DNA from 2 places in the Magnetospira thiophila genome. Region 1 is predicted to be linked to the other one. Evidence: predicted binding sites of a transcription regulator. Region 1 holds the regulator's gene; the other holds the start of a gene.
What was found. Region 1 encodes PhoB, which activates phosphate uptake and scavenging genes when phosphate is short. Its sites were predicted from a motif close to TNTCATAAAACTGTCA; they were not measured.

Region 1 (4,420 bases):
CCTTCGTCCTCTATCTGCGCTTCGGTCAGGCGATTCCGTTCGAACGGCTGGAGCGCCTGCTGCGCGACCTGTTCGGCCTGGAGATCAGCGAAGGGGCGCTGGCCAACATGCTCCAGGACAGCGCGCCCGCCTTCGCGGCCCAGACCAGCCGTATCAAGGAGCGGCTGCTGTCCGGCACCGCGATCGAATCCGACGAGACATCCGTCCGCGTCGGCAAGCGGACCTTCTGGAACTGGGTCTTCCACCACGGCGACAGCGCCTGCTTCGTCATCCGACCCTCGCGCGGCAAGGCGGTGGTCGAGGAATTCCTCGGCGAGGTTCGCCCCGATTTCTGGGTATCCGACCGGCTGGCGGCGCAGATGGGGTGGGCCGCCAAGGACCATCAGGCCTGCCTCGCCCACCTGCTGCGCGACATCCAATATGCCATCGACGCGGGCGACGATGCCCTGGCTCCCGGCCTCGGGGCCCTGCTGAAGCGGGCCACCCGCATCGGCCGGCGCCGACCGGATTTGGCCGATGCGACCCTGGCGGCCTATCACTCCCGCCTCCAGTCCCGGCTCGACGAATTGCTGAAGATCGTCCCCGCCACCACGGCCGGAGAGAAGCTGCTCCGTTCCATCAAGCGCTTCCGCCAGAACCTCTTCGTCTTCGTCACCAACCGCGCCATCCCGGCCACCAACAACGGCTCCGAACAGGCGCTCCGGCCATGCGTCATCTTCCGCAAGGTCACCAATTGCTTCCGATCCGAGTGGGGCGCCACCCTCTACGCCAACGTCAGATCCGTCCTCGAAACCGCCCGACGACGAGGAATCGGAATCCTCCCCGCCATCAGACTCACCCTTGACGGTACCGCCCTGCCGGTGGCAACGTGACGGACATCACCCAAGGGGGTGAGCAATTACGTTTCAGGAGCACCTCATCATCGGCAATGGCCCGTTCCACCACCTCGAAGCAAAGCTGCTCCAATTCCGTCGCCGGGTTTTCCAGATGGTCTTCGATCTGGGCGAGGGAAAAACGATAACAGGCACTCTCGTCCCAATAGGGATCGCCGTCGAAGGTGTGGAAATCGAAGCCGTGCTCGGCGGCGGTGGCTCTCCAGTCTTCCCGTTCGGTCAGGGGGAGGCGTTGCATCAGCCGCCGAAACCGCCGAAGCTGCGACTTCCGGTAGGCATCCGCGCGGTCTGCGTAAGACCGGTGGCGCGACTGCCGAAGCCGCCCCGGCTTATGGTCGAGGTCTTGACGCTGGGGGACTGGGTCAGGGATTGCGGCACCTTGGTCAGTCCTGTTTTGGTGGCTACCGGCTTATTGTCGGCGGTGCGGTAGGATTTGGCGTCATCGGAGGAACGATACAGCGGCTGGCTCCTGCCGCCCAACATCTGCCCCATCATGAAACCCATCATCATGGGCATGAAAACCGAACCGCCGGATTGAGTCTGATAGGGCGCCGTCTCGCACTGACCGGCACCGAAATCGGCTTCGCAGTCGGCCTGGGCGGTGTACTTGGGGGCCACTTTCACATGCTCGGCTTTAGACTGGGCCAGGGCGTCGGTGCAGAGTTCCTGGGTCATGCCCGGGGTGATCATGCATTGGTCGACGCTGTCGAAGACGCCCACATCCACTTCGCTCTCACTACAGGCGGTGAGCGCCAGAACACTGGCCCCCATCATGACCAGGGCGACGTGACGTGAACGCTTCATACAACTTCTCCTCACGAGGGGGGGTACTCAAATAAGATGGGAGAGCCTACCCCCGACCGCAAGCCGAGTCAGGTCTTTTCCTCGTCCATGGAATAACCGGCCCCGCGCACGGTACGGATCAGATCGGGCTGATCGTCATCGTTCAATGCCTTGCGCAGACGCCGGATATGCACATCGACGGTGCGTTCTTCCACGTGGATATTGCGGCCCCAGACCATGTCCAGTAACTGTTCGCGGGAATAGACCCGCCCCGGCCGCTCGATCAGGGTGGTGAGCAGGCGGAATTCGGTCGGCCCCAGATGCACCAGCTTGCCGTTGCGGGTGACCTTGTGTTCCAGCAGATCAATGGAGATATCGCCGTAATCGAGCTTGTCTTCGCCGAGCGAGGGGCGGGAACGGCGCAGTACGGCGCGCACCCGGGCCACCATCTCGCTGGGCAGGTAGGGCTTGACCACGTAGTCGTCGGCCCCATTGTCGAGGCCACGAATGCGGTCGCCCTCTTCGCCGCGGGCGGTGAGCATAATCACCGGCAGGGCGCGGGTTTCCTTGTTGGCGCGCAAACGGCGGCAGACCTCAAGCCCGGACAATTCGGGCAGCATCCAGTCGAGAATGACCAGATCCGGCGGCTCCTCCCCCACCTTGGCCAGGGCGATCTCGCCACTGCCGGCGATGCTGGTGCGAAAGTCGGCTTTTTCCAGATTGTAGCGCAACACTTCGGCTTGCGGTGCCTCGTCTTCAACAATAAGAATCAACGGCTTCATCAGTTTCGAACTCCGGGGTTCCGCTGCGGCTTACGGTGTCACGACAATGGTGCTGGACTCGTCCTCTTTCGGGCGCTCCTCATCGGGGACACTGCCTTCGACCAGGAAATGCACCTGTTCGGCGATGAAGGTCGCATGGTCACCGACACGTTCCATGTTCTTGGCAATGAACAACAGGTGCGTGCAGGCGGTGATGTTGCGATGGTCTTCCATCATATAGGTCAGCAGTTCGCGGAACAAGCTGGTGTGCAGATGGTCGACTTCCTCGTCCCGGTTCCACACATCGGTCGCCATGGCGACATCCCGACTGAGGTAGGCATCGAGCACGTTCTTGACCATTTCCTGGACCAGACTGCCCATGCGCGAGATGGTGGCCACGGCACCGTTGAAATTCGGGGCCTTGGCCAGAGCCAGATTGCGCTTGGCCATGTTCTTGGCGTAATCGCCCATGCGCTCCAGGGTGCTAGCCACCTTCAGGGCGCTGACCACGCCCCGCAGGTCGATGGCCTGGGGCTGGCGCAGGGCCAGTATGCGCAGGGTTTTGTGGTCGATATCGGATTCCAACTCGTCGATACGTTTGTCATGGGCGATGACTTCCATGGACAATTCGGTATCGCCGCGGACCAGGGCGAGAATGGCATCGGAAAGCTGGGCTTCCACCAGACCGCCCATCTTGGCCAGGGTGTTCTCCAGGGCCTTGAGCTCCTGATCGAAAGTGCGCATGGTATGTTCGTGGTTGGTCGTTTGCGACATGGGTCTGATCCTTGTTGCCTCGTCGTCTTCAGCCGAAGCGGCCAGTGACGTAATCCTGAGTGCGTTGCTCCTGCGGATTGGTGAAGATGGTCTCGGTGCCGTCCAACTCCACCAAATCGCCGAGATGGAAGAACGCGGTCTTTTGCGAAACGCGCGCCGCCTGGGACATGGAATGGGTGACGATGACGATGGTGAAACTCTCGCGCAGTTCGTCGATGAGGTTCTCGATTTTCGTCGTGGCGATCGGATCGAGCGCCGAGCAGGGCTCGTCCATAAGGATGATTTCCGGCTGCACGGCTATGGCGCGGGCAATGCACAGACGCTGTTGCTGGCCGCCCGACAGGCCGGTGCCCGGCTGATCCAGGCGATCCTTGACCTCGTTCCACAGGCCCGCTTTTTCAAGGCTGAACTGGACCAGGGCGTCCATTTCGTCCTTGTGATCAATCAAGCCATGAATGCGCGGTCCGTAGGCGACGTTTTCATAGATCGACTTGGGGAAGGGGTTCGGTTTCTGGAACACCATGCCGACCCGCGCCCGAAGCTGCACCACATCCATTTTCTTGTCATAGATGTCGGAGTCGTCGATGCGGATATCCCCGGTCACCCGACAGATGTCGATGGTGTCGTTCATCCGGTTGAGGGTGCGCAGGAAGGTCGACTTGCCGCACCCGGAGGGTCCGATAAAGGCCGTCACCTGCTTCTCGGCAATGTCCATGCTGACATCCCGGATGGCGTGCTTTTCGCCGTAATAGACATTGACGTTGCGCGCCGCCACCTTGGGCGTGCCTTCGCTCAGAAACGGTGTGCCCAGGGTCTTGCTGGGGGTCGTCAATTGTTCGTTGCTCACGGATCTGCTCCTACCAGCGACGTTCGAACTTTTTACGCAGCAGAACCGCTGCGGCGTTCATGAAAATAAGGAATGCCAACAGCACCATGATGGCGGCTGAAGTGCGTTCCACGAAAGCCCGTTCCGGGCTATCGGCCCAAAGATAGATCTGAACCGGCAGAACAGTCGCCGAGTCGAACGGGGAGGCCGGAATGTCGACGATGAAGGCGACCATGCCGATCATCAGCAGCGGCGCTGTTTCGCCCAGTGCCTGGGCCATGCCGATAATGGTGCCGGTCAGCATCCCGGGCATGGCCAGGGGCAGCACATGGTGGAAGATGGATTGCATCTTGGAGGCCCCAACGCCGAGCGCCGCTTCGCGG
Region 2 (4,420 bases), on a different contig from region 1:
CTTCACTGCCTTCGATCTTCAGCTTGTCCTTGAACAGGGCGAGCTGACGGATCGGATAGAGCTGGGTGTTGTTGCTCTCCATGAAGAAGCCCTGACCGTCGCTGATGTGGGCCAGAACCTGCTTGGCGCGTTCGGTGTCGCCGAGGCGGCCGTAGCCGAGGAAGAAGGCCTTGATCTTGGACTTCAGTTCCTTGGACATGTCCTTGCGATAGACCATCGGGTCGGACGGGATCAGCGGCGAGGTCCAGATGACCTTGATCTTGGCGGCGGCGTCCGGGGCCTTGATCTGGGAACGGCCGATCTGCTCGGAATTGTTGGCCGCGGCATCCACCTGCATGTTGGCGGTGGCCATCAGGTTGGTTTCGTGGTTGGCGTTACGCACGGTCTTGAAGCATTTCTTGGGGTCGATGCCGTTCTTGGCGAACACGTAGTAGGACGGCACCAGGAACCCGGAAGTGGAGTTCGGATCGCCGATCCCGAAGTTCAGGGACTTGTCGCACTTGAACAGGTCCTTGAGTTCGTTGATGTCCTTGTTGGCCACGTTGGTGATGATGTGGGAATAATAGCCCTGCGTGCCATCGGCCTTGGAGGTCTGCACGAAGACTTCGCCCCCGGCGCGGTCAACCGCTTCCATGCCCGACTTGTTGCCGAACCAGGCCACATGCACCTTGCCGAAGCGCATGCCTTCGATGATGCCCGCGTAATCCGGCGCGAAGAAGGGATTGACCTTCATGCCCAGGGCTTTTTCCATGTCTTCCATCAACGGAATCCACTGTTCCTTCAGATTGACGGTGGACTCGGTGGAGATGATGCCGAAATTGATTTCTTTGGGGTCACCATCCAGCGGCTTGTAATCAGCCAGGGCGGCCGTGGTGGCCAGGGCGGTTGCCGCGACGAGGGCAGCCGAAAACATTTTGCGAACCATGTCTTTGTTCTCCGTGTGAGGTTTTCTCGATAGGAACGGGGTAAAATTGCGGGCCGATGTTTGCTTATCCGGCCCCGAAAGCCAGGGCGGTTTCCCCCTCGAACGCGCCCGGGTGACCCGGCTTCGACTTGGCCGAAGTCAGCTTGCGAACCTTCTTTTTCGACCCGGTCAGGGCCGCGCCGTCGGACCCGTAGAGTTCCTGGAGGAACTCCGGCGTCAGCATCTCGCTTGGTCCGTCGAAGATAATTTCCCCGTCACGCATGGCGATGGTGCGGGGGCAGTATTTGATGGCGTAGTCCACCTGATGCAGGGAGACCAGGACGGTCACGCCGTCGTCCTGATTGACCCGGGCCAAGTTGTTCATGACCTTGCGCGACGACGCCGGGTCCAACGAGGCAATGGGCTCATCGGCCAGAATCAGCCGTGCCCCCTGCACGATGGTGCGCGCGATGGCGGCCCGCTGCTGCTGACCGCCCGAAAGGTTGGAGGCCCGCTGCGTCGCATGATCGGCGATGCCGACCCGCGCCAGGGCGGCCATGGCGGCCTGACGTTCGGCCTGGGTGAAAATGCCGAACCAGGTGCGCCAGACCGGCGCCCGGCCGAGCACTCCCATCAGCACATTGGTCAGCACGGACAACCGTCCGACCAGATTGAACTGCTGAAACACCACGCCGATTTCGCTGCGATGCTTGCGCACGCCGCGGGAAATCCGGCCATTGTCCTGCACCGGGCAGCAAAAAACCTCGATCATTCCGGAATCTCGGTCGCCCGGCACCAGCCCGGCAATGTGCCGGATCAGTGTCGATTTGCCGGAACCGGATGCCCCGATCAGGGCCACCATCTCACCCTTGTCCAGGGTCAGGCTGACATTCTTTAATGCCTTTTTTTGCTTCCCGAACGTCTTGTGCAGATTGCGAACTGTGACCGCGACCAAAGCAGGCTCCTTCCTTGAGCAACGCAGGACTTGTGCATTGTCTAGAAGGAAAAGCTGTCAGGAAGATGTGAGATAAATGACGGTTTTCTGAAGGTTCGGGGAAAACATGGACCTTTGCCGGGAGTCGTCCATAACCTGGACGACGCCACGACGGCAGGCGGTCACCGTTTGATCGCCCGGTGGCTGGCGAGGATTCCGCCCGGTGCCCTTTGCGAGGTCACCTCAGAAAAGCCGACCCCCTTGAGCAACTGGGTCAGTTCCGCTTCGGAATAGAACATTTCGATGGCGCGCACGAAATAGTCCCGGCAACTCCAGGCGGCCGACCCGCTGCGGAAAGCCAGCGCGGTGCCCGACAGGCAGGCCTTCAGATAGGCTCCATACAGCTTGGCCACCACGGGATTTTCCGGGCGCAGCATGTCGCTGTGATAGAACGACCCGCCAGGACGCAGGACGCGGCGGATCTCCGAGGCCAGTTCAATCATCTTGAGATGTCGAGAGGCGAATTGCAGGGTAATCACGTCGAAGCTGTTATCGGCAAACGGCAGTTCATGCACATCGCCGATATGGGACTCGATCTCGAATCCCCTGGCCCGCGCCCGCTGCTGTCCCACGCTCTGCATCTCGGCGCTGCGATCCATGGCGCTGACCCGCAGGTCGGGCTGGCGCTTCAACAGGGCGATCCCGACCCCGTTGGTTCCGGCGCAAACATCAAGAACCTGATGGCCCGGTTGAACCTCAATCCATTTGATGAAGGTTTTGCGCCAGCGGCTGCACATGCCGAAACTGGCGAAATCGCTGGCCACGTCATAGTAGGGGGCGACGTCGGCGAAGACGTCTTGCAGGGTGTCCTGCCAAATGGGTGAAAAGGCGTCACTCCGGGCCTGTTCCCGTTGTTGAAAATCGAGATTGGGTTCGCGGTCGTGAGCATAGTTCATCTAACTTCCCCCGTAAGCGCATGATGACTGGTTAATTTCGAAATTTTCCAGTTGATACTTGTTTTAACTGAGACGGCCATGTCCCACCAGCGAAAACGATCCGATCCGGATGCCGCGCTTTCCCCGACGCCTGACGCGGCTCATCCCTTTCCTTGGACCAGGGGGGCGACACTGCCCAGCGGCTTGCCGTGCTTGACCCGCGCCTCGCGGCGAAACACCAGATTGGCCCCGAGAAAGAAGGCCGCCCGATGCAGGTTCTTCAGGTTGGTGCGGCGGTCCCAGAATCGACGGTTGATGGAGCTCAAACTGTTGAACTGGGTTCTGGCCCAGTGGCATCCCTCGGTCAACTGGTCGGCGGTCATGCCGCGCGGCTCGAACGCCGCGTCGCCGTAGCGGAAATTCGGGTCGAGCCACCATTTGTCGTGCAGCAGCCGTTTTTCGTCGCGGAGACGGTCATAGAGTTGGGTGCCCGGTGTCGGCATCAGGGCAGCGAAACTGCCGAGGAAAAACCGGTTGCGGATGGCGAATTCAACCGTTTCCTCGAAGCTGTCGGGGGTGTCGGCGTCGTAGCCGAAGACGAACGATCCATAGATCATCACCCCGGCGTCTTGCAGGATTCGAATGGAGGTCTCGTAGTCCTGCCGCTTCAGCCCCCAACCCTTTTTCATCTGTTTCAGGTTGATCGGATTGAGCGACTCGAAACCGACCAGCGCCCCGTTGCAGCCGCTTTTCTCCAACAGGCGAACCAGTTCGGGGTCCTGGGCGATGTCGATGGAAATCTGGCACGACCAGGTGACCTTGAGCGGCACCAGGGCGTTGAGCAGCTCCTTGGCCTTGTCGCGATCAACGAAGATATTGTCATCGACGAAAAAAACGTGCCGGTGTTTGAGCGCCTCGATTTCGGCGACCACCTCGCGGACCGGACGCTGACGCAGGCAGGAGCCATAAAAGGCGCGGATGGAGCAGAACTCGCAGGTGAACTTGCAGCCGCGTCCGTACTGGACGACGCTGGCCGGGACGTAGCCCTTGCCCCGATACAGGCTGCGGTCCATCCGGAGACCGGCCAGTTCGCCGACCTCCTTTCTGCGATAGGTGGATTTGAGCGTCCCGGCCCGAAAATCCGCCAGCAGGTCCTCCCAGGCCCCCTCGGCGTCCCCGAGCACCACCGCATCGCAATGCTGCAAGGCTTCCTCGGGCATGAAGGTGGGGTGATGCCCGCCGAAAACCACGGTCGCCCCGAGCGCCCGATACTGGTCGGCAATCTGGTAGGCCCGCCGCGCGGTATGGGTTTCCACCGTGACCGCCAGCAAGGAGACCGACGGATCGAGCGGAATGACCTCCTTGCGCTCGTCCCAGAACACGGTCTCCATATCCTCCGGCGTCCGGGCGGCGAGAATGGAGAAAACCAACGGTTCTATGGCGTCATAGGCGCGGGACTGAAACAGATTGGGCACCACGAAAGCAATCTTCATTTCACCCGCTTTTCTTACCGTGTCGCCGCGGCCCGCCCGGTCGCCCGTGACGTTTCAGGCTGACCTTCCCGGAGGGCTTGGCTCGTTGCGCGCGCATGTTAAGCCGCTTTTGGACCCTGTGGAAGCACCTCTCCCGGAACAACGTCATTGAAAA

Region 2: phnC (phosphonate ABC transporter ATP-binding protein) is a predicted target of PhoB. The motif match lies at 1,937-1,952, and genes of this name have one in related genera.

The regions. Positions count from the first base shown of each region.
Region 1 is NZ_BAAHXF010000002.1:164,209-168,628, forward strand. Features, by position in the region: gene tnpC (IS66 family transposase) at 1-872, shown strand, start outside; gene ACYQ1P_RS10390 (glutathionylspermidine synthase family protein) at 835-1,131, opposite strand; gene ACYQ1P_RS10395 (DUF1190 domain-containing protein) at 1,131-1,697, opposite strand; gene phoB (phosphate regulon transcriptional regulator PhoB) at 1,766-2,458, opposite strand; gene phoU (phosphate signaling complex protein PhoU) at 2,489-3,211, opposite strand; gene pstB (phosphate ABC transporter ATP-binding protein PstB) at 3,240-4,022, opposite strand; gene pstA (phosphate ABC transporter permease PstA) at 4,069-4,420, opposite strand, start outside.
Region 2 is NZ_BAAHXF010000001.1:780,322-784,741, forward strand. Features, by position in the region: gene phnD (phosphonate ABC transporter substrate-binding protein) at 1-925, opposite strand, end outside; gene phnC (phosphonate ABC transporter ATP-binding protein) at 990-1,859, opposite strand; gene ACYQ1P_RS03810 (class I SAM-dependent methyltransferase) at 2,021-2,794, opposite strand; gene ACYQ1P_RS03815 (B12-binding domain-containing radical SAM protein) at 2,935-4,266, opposite strand.